3 regions of the Mycobacterium sp. NGS54 genome follow, and region 1 is predicted to be linked to each of the others. Evidence: riboswitches for the same ligand, from Rfam matches in the RefSeq annotation. Region 1 holds a riboswitch; each other region holds the start of a gene.
What was found. A riboswitch is a leader RNA that binds a small molecule or an ion and turns the genes downstream of it on or off. The one in region 1 is predicted to bind cobalamin.

Region 1 (3,268 bases):
CCGTACATCGCCGCCGAATCCCTGCGGGACCTGACCGAGGAGCACCACGCCGAAACGTCGGTGATCGGCATCGCGCTCGCCGCCCTCGGCCTGGTGCTGATGCCGATCCTCGGGCGGGCCAACCGCCGACTGGGCGCGCGGCTCGGCTCGGAGGCCACCGAGGGCGAAGGCACGCAGAACTACCTGTGCGGCGTGCAGGCCGCCGGGGTGCTGATCACCCTCGCGCTGACGGGACTTTGGTCGGGCGCGTGGTGGGTTGACCCCGCGGTGGGTCTTGGGGTCGCCGGGGCCGCGGCCTGGCAGGGCGTCCGGACCTGGCGCGGCCACTCCTGCGGCTGCTGAGCCGTCACTGGGGTTCCCACGTTCGCGGGAGCATCGGCAGGCGCGGCGCCTCGGGCTCGGGATCCATGTATTCGTAGCCGCGGCCCGGCCGCGTCGCCTTGGGCCGGCGGCGGCGCCGCGGCGATCCGGCTTCCTCGGGTGTCGCCGCGACCGCCGGAGCCTCGGCGCTGTCCGGCTCCGGCGCCTCCTTCCGCGCGGCGACGCCCGCCGCCCGACGGGTGTCCGCGCTCAGCCCACCGACCAGGTAGGCCGAGCCGTCCATGCCGGCGCCCATGGCCGCCCCGGTCAGCGTCGGTGGCGTGCCGGCCGGTGGCGGCGGGCCGGCGGTGGGAGCGGCCGCGGTCGCGGCGGCCGGAGCCGGCGCCGGGACCGGAGCGGGCGGCGGCGGGCTCGGGGCCGGCATTGCCGGGGCGAGCGCGACCACCGGCGGCATGGCGGCGGGCACCGCGGGCGGCACCACGACGATCAGGCCCTTGATGCCGGCCAGGCCGGACAGGCCGCCCAGCGTGGCCGGGACGGCGGCCAGCGGCGCCAAGGAGGCGGTGATCAGCGGCAGGAAGACCGCGAGCAGCACGATGTTCTGCTCCAGCAGGGTTTTGAGCAACGCGATGGTGTCGGTGATGATCGTGCCGACGGCCTCGACGGTGACGAAAACCAGGGTCCAGCCGATGGTCGTGGGATTACCCGAGGCGAGCGCCGCGGTGACATCCACCGCGATGAACGCGAACGTCTCCGCCAGAAAGGCGGAGTACGAACCGAAATCCATCGGGTAGCCGAGAGCGAACGCGATGTTGAACGGGCTGAGGAAGCTCAGGGGATTGCCGAGCACGGGCAGCCACGGATCGAAGCCGGAGAACAGCGACTGGAAAAACGGGTCGAGCATCAGCGAGTCGATCAACGGCTGCAGGTGGGCAGAGTAGAAGTCGGTAAACCCGTTGCGCTGCAACCATTGCAGGACGACGTCCTGCCGGTCGGGGGGTAATGGCGCGGCGGCCGCGGCCACGAGCGCATCGGCCGTCACGATCTGCGGCGCCGCGGTGGTCCGGGGTGCCGCCGCCAGCGCCGCCGTCGTCGCGCCCTGATACGCGCTCATCACGGTCGCGGCCTGAATCCACATCCGCACATAGTCGGCCTCGTTCAGCGCGATCGGGATCGCATTGATGCCAAAGAAATTCGTCGCCACCAACCCCGCGTGGGTCGCGTGGTTGGCGGCCAGCTCCGCCAGGGTCGGCATCGCCGCCAGCGCGGCGGCGTACGCGGCGGCCGCGATCTCCTGCTGGGCGGCCGTCGCGGCGCTGTCCGCCCCGGCCCGCTCCAGCCACGCCAGATACGGGGCGTGCGCGGCCGCATGGGATTCGGCGGCCGGCCCGGCCCACGAGCCCGCCCGCACCGCGGCCAGTAGCGCCTCGAGTTCCTTTGCCGCCGCCGCGTATTCGGTGCTGAGCGCACCCCACGCCGCGGCGGCCGCGAGCAACGCACCCGGCCCGGGGCCGCTGCTGATCAACGCTGAATGCACTTCTGGCGGGGACGCCATCCAGATCGGGGCGCGATGCCATGACGAATGTGGCATGAGGGGGTGCCAGCTCTCTCGGGGTACACCGCCCCGGGTCGCAGGATGCGACGACGCGAGTGTCCTGGCTCTCGGATCGCTGCTCGCCTCGCCTTCCAGCTCACGCCGTGGCTGCTGAGGGTCGCTCCCCGATGACAGTGGCGGGACCGCGCCGGATTCGCACCGGCTTCCTGCATCGTCATCGCCTTACGCGCAGTATTGTCGCACGCCCGCGGTTGCCGCGCCGTGACCAAAGTCCCGGCAGGTGGTGGCGTTGCGCCCTTCGCGGCGCCGCGATCGATCGGCAGAGTCAAAGCAATGACCGCGAAACTGCTCAGCCGTCTCGGGTTGGAAGCCTCGTCGCTGCTGATGTATGCCCGGTCCGGGGGATTGCGGACGATGCCGCCCGGCCGGATCGTACCGGTGCTCCGCGCGCTCGACCGCTACGGCCTGATGGGCGCGGCGACGGTGATCGCGGCCGCGCGGGATCGTGACGGGCTGGCGCTGATCGACGAGCGTGGGCCGCTGACGTTCGGCGAGCTGGACGAGCGGACCAACGCGCTGGCCAACGAGTGGCGCCGGCGCGGGCTCGGCCCGGGCGCCAGCGTGGCCATCCTGGCCGGCAATCACCGCGGCTTCCTGGAGGCGGTCTTCGCCACCGCCAAGTCGGGCGCCGTCGTGCTGCTGCTCAACACCGGCTTCGGTCGCGCCCAGCTGGCCGAGGTGCTGGCCCGCGAGGGTGCCGACCTCCTGGTCTACGACGAGGAGTACGCCGGCGTGGTCGCCGACGTCCATCCGCGGTTGGGCCGCCTTCGCGCGTGGGCGGACACGCCGGGGGCCGACACCCTCGACGCGCTGATCGAGCGCGGCGACCCCGGCCCGCCCCCCAGCTCCGGCGGCCGGCCCAAGATCGTCATCTCGACCAGCGGGACGACCGGTGTTCCCAAGGGCGCCCTGCGCTCCGAGCCCTACTCGCTGATCCCGGTCGGCGGGCTGCTCGGCAAGGTGCCGTTCCGCGGCCGCGAAGTCACCGAATGCTGTGTGCCGCTGTTTCATTCGATGGGTTTCAGCCATGCGATGTACGCGATGGTGCTGGGCTCGACGCTGGTGTTGCGCCGGCACTTCGACGCCGAGCGGGCGCTGGACAGCGTCGCCGCGCACGGGGCCAGCGCGATGATCGTCGTGCCGGTCATGCTGCGGCGCATTCTCGACCTGGGCTGGTCGGCGCTGGCCGAGCGCGATCTGACCTCGCTGCGCATCGTGTTCGTCGGCGGATCCCAGCTCGGTGCCGCGCTCGCCGCCCGGGCCCTGCGCGACCTGGGGCCCGTCGTCTACAACATGTACGGCTCCACCGAGGTCGCCTACGCCACCATCGCC
Region 2 (3,268 bases), on a different contig from region 1:
CGGTGTCGGCCAGCGGCTGGTCGTCGCGGACGAACGACCAGGCCAAAATCGTGACCGGCCCGGTCAGCATGCCCTTCACCGGCTTGTCGGTCAGCGACTGCGCGTAGCTGATCCACTCGACGGTCATCGGGCGGGGCCGCGCGACGTCGCCATAAAGGATCGGCGGTCGCACGCAGCGGCTGCCGTAGGACTGCACCCAGCCGTTCTGCGTGGCGAAGAAGCCCTCCAGCTGCTCGGCGAAGTACTGCACCATGTCGTTGCGCTCGGGCTCCCCGTGTACCAGCACGTCCAGACCCAGTTCCTCCTGCAACGCGATGACGTCGGCGATCTCCTTGCGCATCTTGGCGACGTACTCGGCCTCGTCGATCTCGCCGGCCCGAAAAGCCGCGCGCGCCTTGCGGATCGCCGATGTCTGCGGGTACGAGCCGATCGTCGTGGTCGGCAGCGGCGGCAGGTGCAGCCGCGCCTCCTGGCTGGCGCGGCGCCCCGCCGCGTCGCCGCGGTGCGTGCCCGACGCGATGATCTCCTCGATCCGGGCGCGGACCGCGCTGTTGTGCAGCCGCGGATCGCTGCGACGGGAGGCGACGGCCGCGTTGGACGCCGCGATCTCCTCGGCGACGGCGTCTCGCCCGTCCCGCAGTGCGCGGGCGAGAGTGACCACCTCGCTGACCTTTTCGGCCCCGAACGCCAGCCAGCTGCGCAGGTTTTCGTCCAGACCCGTTTCGGGCTCCAGCGAATACGGCACATGCATGGTGGAGCACGATGTCGAAACCGCCACGCTGCCGGCCGAACCCAGCAGGGTGGCCAGCTTGGCCAGCGCCGATTCCAGGTCGGTGCGCCAGACGTTGCGCCCGTCGACGATGCCGGCCACCAGCAGCTTGCCGGACAGTTCCGGGATGCCCGCCACCGCGGTGCCGGCGCCGGCCACCAGGTCGATCCCGATGGCTTCGACGGGCGTGCGGGCCAGGCCCGCCAGCGCCGCGCCCGGGTCGCCGAAATAGGTGGCGACATGGATCGCCGGCCGGTTGCTCACCGCCCCGAGCGCGGTGTAGACCGCCTCCGCCAGCGCCGGGGCGTCGGGGGAGATGTCGGTCACCAGGGCGGGCTCGTCGAACTGCACCCACCGGGCGCCGTGCTCGGCGAGCAGCGAGAGCAGCTCGGAGTAGATCGGCACCAGTTCGCGGAGCCGCTCGATCGGCGCGCCGCCTCCGTTGATGCCCTTGCTCAGCAACAGGAACGTGATCGGGCCGATGAGGACGGGACGCGCGGGAATCCCTTGCGCAAAAGCCTCTTTCAGCTCCGATAGCACCTTGTCGGGGTTGAGTGCGAATCGCGTCGCGGGTTCGATCTCGGGGACCAGGTAGTGGTAATTGGTGTCGAACCACTTCGTCATCTCCAGCGGCGCGATGTCGTCGTTGCCGCGCGCCAGGGCGAAGTAGCGGTCCAGTTCGTCGGCGACTGCGGTGGCCCGCACCGGCAGCGCGCCGAGCATCACGGCCGTGTCGAGCATCTGGTCGTAGTAGGAGAAGGTGTTCACCGGGACCGAGTCCAGGCCGGCGGCCGCCAGGTGGGTCCACATGTCGCGGCGCAGCGAAGCCGCGACGGACTCCAGTTGGGTGCGGTCGGTGCGCCCGGCCCAGTAGCCCTCGGTGGCGCGCTTGAGTTCGCGTTTCGGGCCGATGCGGGGGGAGCCGGTAACCGTGGCGGTGAATGGTTGAGAGGTGCTCACTTCTTCGTCCTAACACTCGACGGGTGGATCACCGCCGGCGGACGCAACAGCCGAGTCCGTCGCGGCACACAAGCCGCAACGGCAACGACCAAACGCCCATTCCACGAGGCGATGACCCGGCCGGACGCGGCGCGCCCGGCACAGCCGGCAGGTCTTCGGACTCGCAGGCGCGCACCGAGTGGTGCTCCTAGTGGCCGTCGCTTCCCGATCTTTCGATCAGTGCGTGTGACGGCGGTCGTTCCTGCTCACCGCTGCGGGACAGTCCCGGACTCCCACCGGGTTCCCTCTCGCGAAGCGTGTCTAACATGCCTCGCTCGATGCCGGCGCCACGGTTGCGGCGACGGCAAACCAGCTGCGCAGCGGAGTTTACAAGGCCCTCGTCACCAGCGGCAGCTTCGGCAGCCACAAGGAGTTCTCGGTGTTCGGGAACCCGGCCGTCGGCCGGAAACCGGGGGCGGGCCCGAGACGCCCGGCCCGGCCGACCCACTCCTCGACCAGCACGCGCAACACCTGCCGGACAATGTGGCCGCCACGGCAACGCATGGACCCAGCACCCAGGCTCCAATGCCGGTGCGCCCTAACGCCAATCACGAGATCGTCGGTGGACATGGTGTCGCTGCCGTCCCGCTGCACCGCGGCGATGCACAACATCACCACCATGCCGGCGGGTAGCTCGACCCCGCCGACGGTCGTCGGCTGGGTGGTGAATCGTTGGCAGCCCTGCACCATCGGCTCCAACCGGAGGACCTCTTCAACGAACCCGCGGATCAGCTCGGGCTGGCGTCGAAGCGCGTCGCACAATTCGGGCTCGCCCGCCAGCACGAGTAAATGCCAGCCGGCGTGCTTGAACAGGTTGCGGCACGCCTCGGCGAAGACGTGGCCGGACTGCCCGGCCAGGTGCTCGGCGGGCAACAGCCGCAGGCGCGCCACGATGTCGAAAAGCGCGTCCGCCATCGGCGCGGTCACCTCGGCCACGGCGTCACCGCCACCGGCGGCGGCGAAACGATCGATCAGCGCGGCGGCGGTCGGGCGAAACGCCGCCGCAATCTCGTGAGCGGCTTTCGGGGCGAACAGCCGTTGATGAACGTCGAGATCGCTCTCGGGAAGGGCGCGGGCCCGATCCAGCCTCGCGTCGTCGAGATGCGCCAACACCTCATCCCGCCCGACGACGAACACCCAGTTGCCCGCCGGATCTCGCAAAACCGGGCCGGCCTGTCGCGCCAGGCGCCAACCCACCCCGCGGTCCGTGCTCAGGGCGGCTCCCGCCTCGGCGGGAAAGACCGGGCAGTCGGCAAGCTTCACGTGCCCTGTCCCTGGTGAGCCAGTGCGTCGGCGATGGGGACGCCGGTCCCGTCGGCGCCGTTGTTGAATTCGATGGTGCGGCCGATGGTCGAGACCTCGTGCAGCGACGTGGCCACCGCGAGCGCGACGTCGGCCCGGGAGACCTCGCCTTTCCCCTTGCCGATGACGATCCGGCCGGTCCCCGGTTCCAGGGTGAGGTGGCCCGGTCCCAGCACCGTCCAATCCAGGTCGCTGGCG
Region 3 (3,268 bases), on a different contig from region 1:
CGGCGCTGGAGGTGCCGCGTCCGGACTGGCCGGAGGAAGCCGTCGTCGTGGGGCCGTTGCACTTCGAGCCCACCGACCGGGTGCTCGAGGTCCCGCCCGGCAAAGGGCCGGTGGTGGTGGTCGCGCCGTCGACCGCGTCGACCGGCACGTCGGGCCTGGCCGAAACCGCGCTGGAATGCCTGAGACCCGGGGAGACGCTGCCCGCGGGATCGCGCCTGGTGGTCTCGCGGCTGGGCGGGGCCCAGTTGACGCTGCCGCCGTACGCGGTGGCCGGACTGGGGCGCCAGTCGGACCTGTTGACGCACGCCGACCTGATGATCTGCGGCGGCGGCCACGGGATCGTGGCCAAGACGCTGCTGGCCGGCGTGCCGCTGGTCGTCGTCCCCGGCGGCGGGGACCAGTGGGAGATGGCCAACCGGGTGGTGCGCCAGGGGAGCGGACGGCTGATCCGGCCGCTGACCGCCGACGCGCTGGTCGCCGCGGTCGGCGAGGTGCTGTCGTCGCCCGGCTACCGCGAGGCGGCGCGGCAGGCCGCAGCCGGTGTCGCCGACGTCGCCGACCCGGTGCGGGTGTGCCACCAGGCGCTGGCGCTTGCCGGGTAGCGGCTCTGGGTATGTTGGCGGGCGTGCGGCTGACGGAGTTCAACGAGCGGGTTGTGTTGCGGTTCGGGTCCACCTACGGGGCGTCGGTGCTGGCGGATCACGTGCTGACCGGGTTCGGCGGCCGCACCGCCGCCCAGGCGATCGAGGACGGGGTCGACCCGCGCGACGTCTGGCGCGCCCTGTGCGTCGACTTCGACGTGCCGCGCGACCAGTGGTGAGCTAACCATCGAGTGTGAGCTGGTGGCTTTGAGTGTGCGCCGGTGGCGCGATCCGGGCATTTTTACCGCCCTGGACGCACAGTCAAAGCCCTGAGTGCACACTCATTTCCGCCCGGTCCGCCGGTCCCGCCGAAACACGCAATCGCCGCACACGGACCGCCCCGGCACCCGGTAGAACAGGCAGCAGCTGTGGCGCCGGAACCCGAGATGCGGGCCGCTGACCACACCGGAGCCGGCCAGCATGCCGCTGTCCAGCAGCGACTCCGTCATCGCGACGATCGAGGGCCGCAGGTCCGGGCGTGCGACGAGCAGCGCCCGGGACGCCCCGACCAACGCGGACGCGATGTTGCCGGCCAGCAGCGCGGGCGCCAGCTTGACGCGCAGTCCCGCGGCGAACGGGTTCATGTGCCCTTTGACCACCACGCGATACAGCGACTTCGCCGACGGGCGGTCGACCGCCCGGCCGATGGGCTCGGGGATCCGCAGCTGCGCCCCGTCATCGGAGCGCTGCAGGTCCTTGAGGTCCGGGACGACGCCGTGGCCCAGCGCGCACGCCAGCACGGGCGACCACAACCGGGTGGCGTGGCCGAGGTGCACCAGCGAGGCGGCGATCCGCAGGTCCGACGTGTGGTACCGCCGCGCGGTGGCGTCGATCAGATCGGCGAAACCGTCGGCGTAGGACTGCCCGACCGGATGCCACCCGGCCGCGTCACCACCGACCGTGAACGTGAAAAACCTTTTGTAGGAAGATATTTCGGCCAGCTCAGCAGAAATGTCCATGCGCAACCAATCCTCTTAAGGGGAAATCCGCCCCGGTTCTGGTGAGGAAGCGCTGACGGTGAGTATCTGGCTCTCGGGTCGGGGCATGCCCGTCCCGGTCACAGTGGCGGGACCGCACCGGATTCGCACCGGTTTCCTCAGGTTGTCAGCCCCGTCAGCGCCTTTCGGTAGCAAATGTTGCCACACGCCGTTCGCCGCGCCCGGCGTGTCTCCTTGAATCGAACACGTGTTCGGCTACTGTGGTGAGCGTTCGGAGACTTGTCGGACCCCGCGCCTAGGGTCACGGCCAACCGACCGATACCGGTCACCGACACACCGACGATAGGAAGAGGCATCATGGCGCAAGCCCCCGACCGCGAGAAGGCCCTCGAGCTGGCGATGGCCCAGATCGAGAAGAGCTACGGCAAAGGTTCGGTGATGCGTCTCGGCGACGAGACGCGTCAACCGATCTCGATCATCCCGACCGGATCCATCGCACTGGACGTGGCCCTGGGCATCGGCGGCCTGCCCCGGGGCCGGGTGGTGGAGATCTACGGCCCGGAGTCCTCGGGTAAAACCACCGTCGCACTGCACGCCGTGGCAAACGCCCAGGCCGCCGGCGGCGTCGCGGCGTTCATCGACGCCGAGCACGCGCTGGACCCGGATTACGCCAAGAAGCTCGGCGTCGACACCGATTCGCTGCTGGTCAGCCAGCCCGACACCGGGGAGCAGGCCCTGGAGATCGCCGACATGCTGATCCGCTCCGGCGCGCTGGACATCCTGGTCATCGACTCGGTGGCCGCGCTGGTGCCGCGCGCGGAGCTCGAAGGCGAGATGGGCGACAGCCATGTCGGCCTGCAGGCCCGGCTGATGAGCCAGGCGCTGCGGAAAATGACCGGCGCGCTCAACAACTCGGGAACCACCGCGATCTTCATCAATCAGCTCCGCGAGAAGATCGGTGTGATGTTCGGCAGCCCCGAAACCACCACGGGCGGAAAGGCTTTGAAGTTCTACGCGTCGGTGCGCATGGATGTGCGCCGCATCGAGACGCTCAAGGACGGCACCGACGCGGTCGGTAACCGCACCCGGGTCAAGGTCGTCAAGAACAAGGTGGCGCCGCCGTTCAAGCAGGCCGAGTTCGACATCCTCTACGGCAGGGGCATCAGCCGGGAGGGCTCGCTGATCGACATGGGCGTGGACCAGGGCTTCATCCGCAAGTCCGGTTCATGGTTCACCTACGAGGGCGAACAGCTCGGCCAGGGCAAGGAGAACGTCCGAAACTTCTTGGTGGAGAACGGCGACATCGCCAACGAGATCGAAAAGAAGATCAAGGAAAAGCTCGGCATTGGTGCGGTGGTGACCGATGACCCCTCCGGCGATGTCCTCCCCGCTCCCGTCGACTTCTGAACCCTCCCGCGAGGAGCAGGCGCGGGCGTTGTGCCTGCGCCTGCTCACCACGAGATCGCGCACCCGCGCCGAGCTGTCCGGTCAGCTGTCCAAACGCGGATACCCCGACGACGTGCGGGAGCGCGTGCTCGACCGGCTGGCCGCGGTGGGGCTGGTCGACGACGCCGACTTCGCTGCGCAGTGGGTGCAGTCCCGGCACGCCCACGCGGGAAAGAGCAGGCGCGCCCTGGCCGCCGAGCTGCGCACCAAGGGCGTCGACAACGAGGTGATCAGCACCGCGCT

Region 2: it holds a riboswitch for cobalamin, as region 1 does, so the genes downstream of both, metE (5-methyltetrahydropteroyltriglutamate--homocysteine S-methyltransferase) here and AC5Y5E_RS02910 (PPE family protein) in region 1, are expected to answer to the same signal.
Region 3: it holds a riboswitch for cobalamin, as region 1 does, so the genes downstream of both, AC5Y5E_RS08105 ((2Fe-2S)-binding protein) here and AC5Y5E_RS02910 (PPE family protein) in region 1, are expected to answer to the same signal.

What each region holds. Positions count from the first base shown of each region.
Region 1 covers NZ_JCALCS010000001.1:588,438-591,705, reverse strand. The annotation lists gene AC5Y5E_RS02915 (cation efflux transmembrane domain-containing protein) at 1-342, shown strand, start outside; gene AC5Y5E_RS02910 (PPE family protein) at 347-1,912, opposite strand; cobalamin riboswitch at 1,948-2,130, opposite strand; gene AC5Y5E_RS02905 (AMP-binding protein) at 2,210-3,268, shown strand, end outside.
Region 2 covers NZ_JCALCS010000006.1:454,281-457,548, reverse strand. The annotation lists gene metE (5-methyltetrahydropteroyltriglutamate--homocysteine S-methyltransferase) at 1-1,729, opposite strand, end outside; cobalamin riboswitch at 1,859-2,069, opposite strand; gene AC5Y5E_RS21345 (cytochrome P450) at 2,096-3,031, opposite strand; gene AC5Y5E_RS21340 (SDR family oxidoreductase) at 3,028-3,268, opposite strand, start outside.
Region 3 covers NZ_JCALCS010000002.1:706,918-710,185, reverse strand. The annotation lists gene AC5Y5E_RS08115 (glycosyltransferase) at 1-602, shown strand, start outside; gene AC5Y5E_RS08110 (DUF3046 domain-containing protein) at 626-820, shown strand; gene AC5Y5E_RS08105 ((2Fe-2S)-binding protein) at 923-1,600, opposite strand; cobalamin riboswitch at 1,641-1,771, opposite strand; gene recA (recombinase RecA) at 1,937-2,986, shown strand; gene recX (recombination regulator RecX) at 2,958-3,268, shown strand, end outside.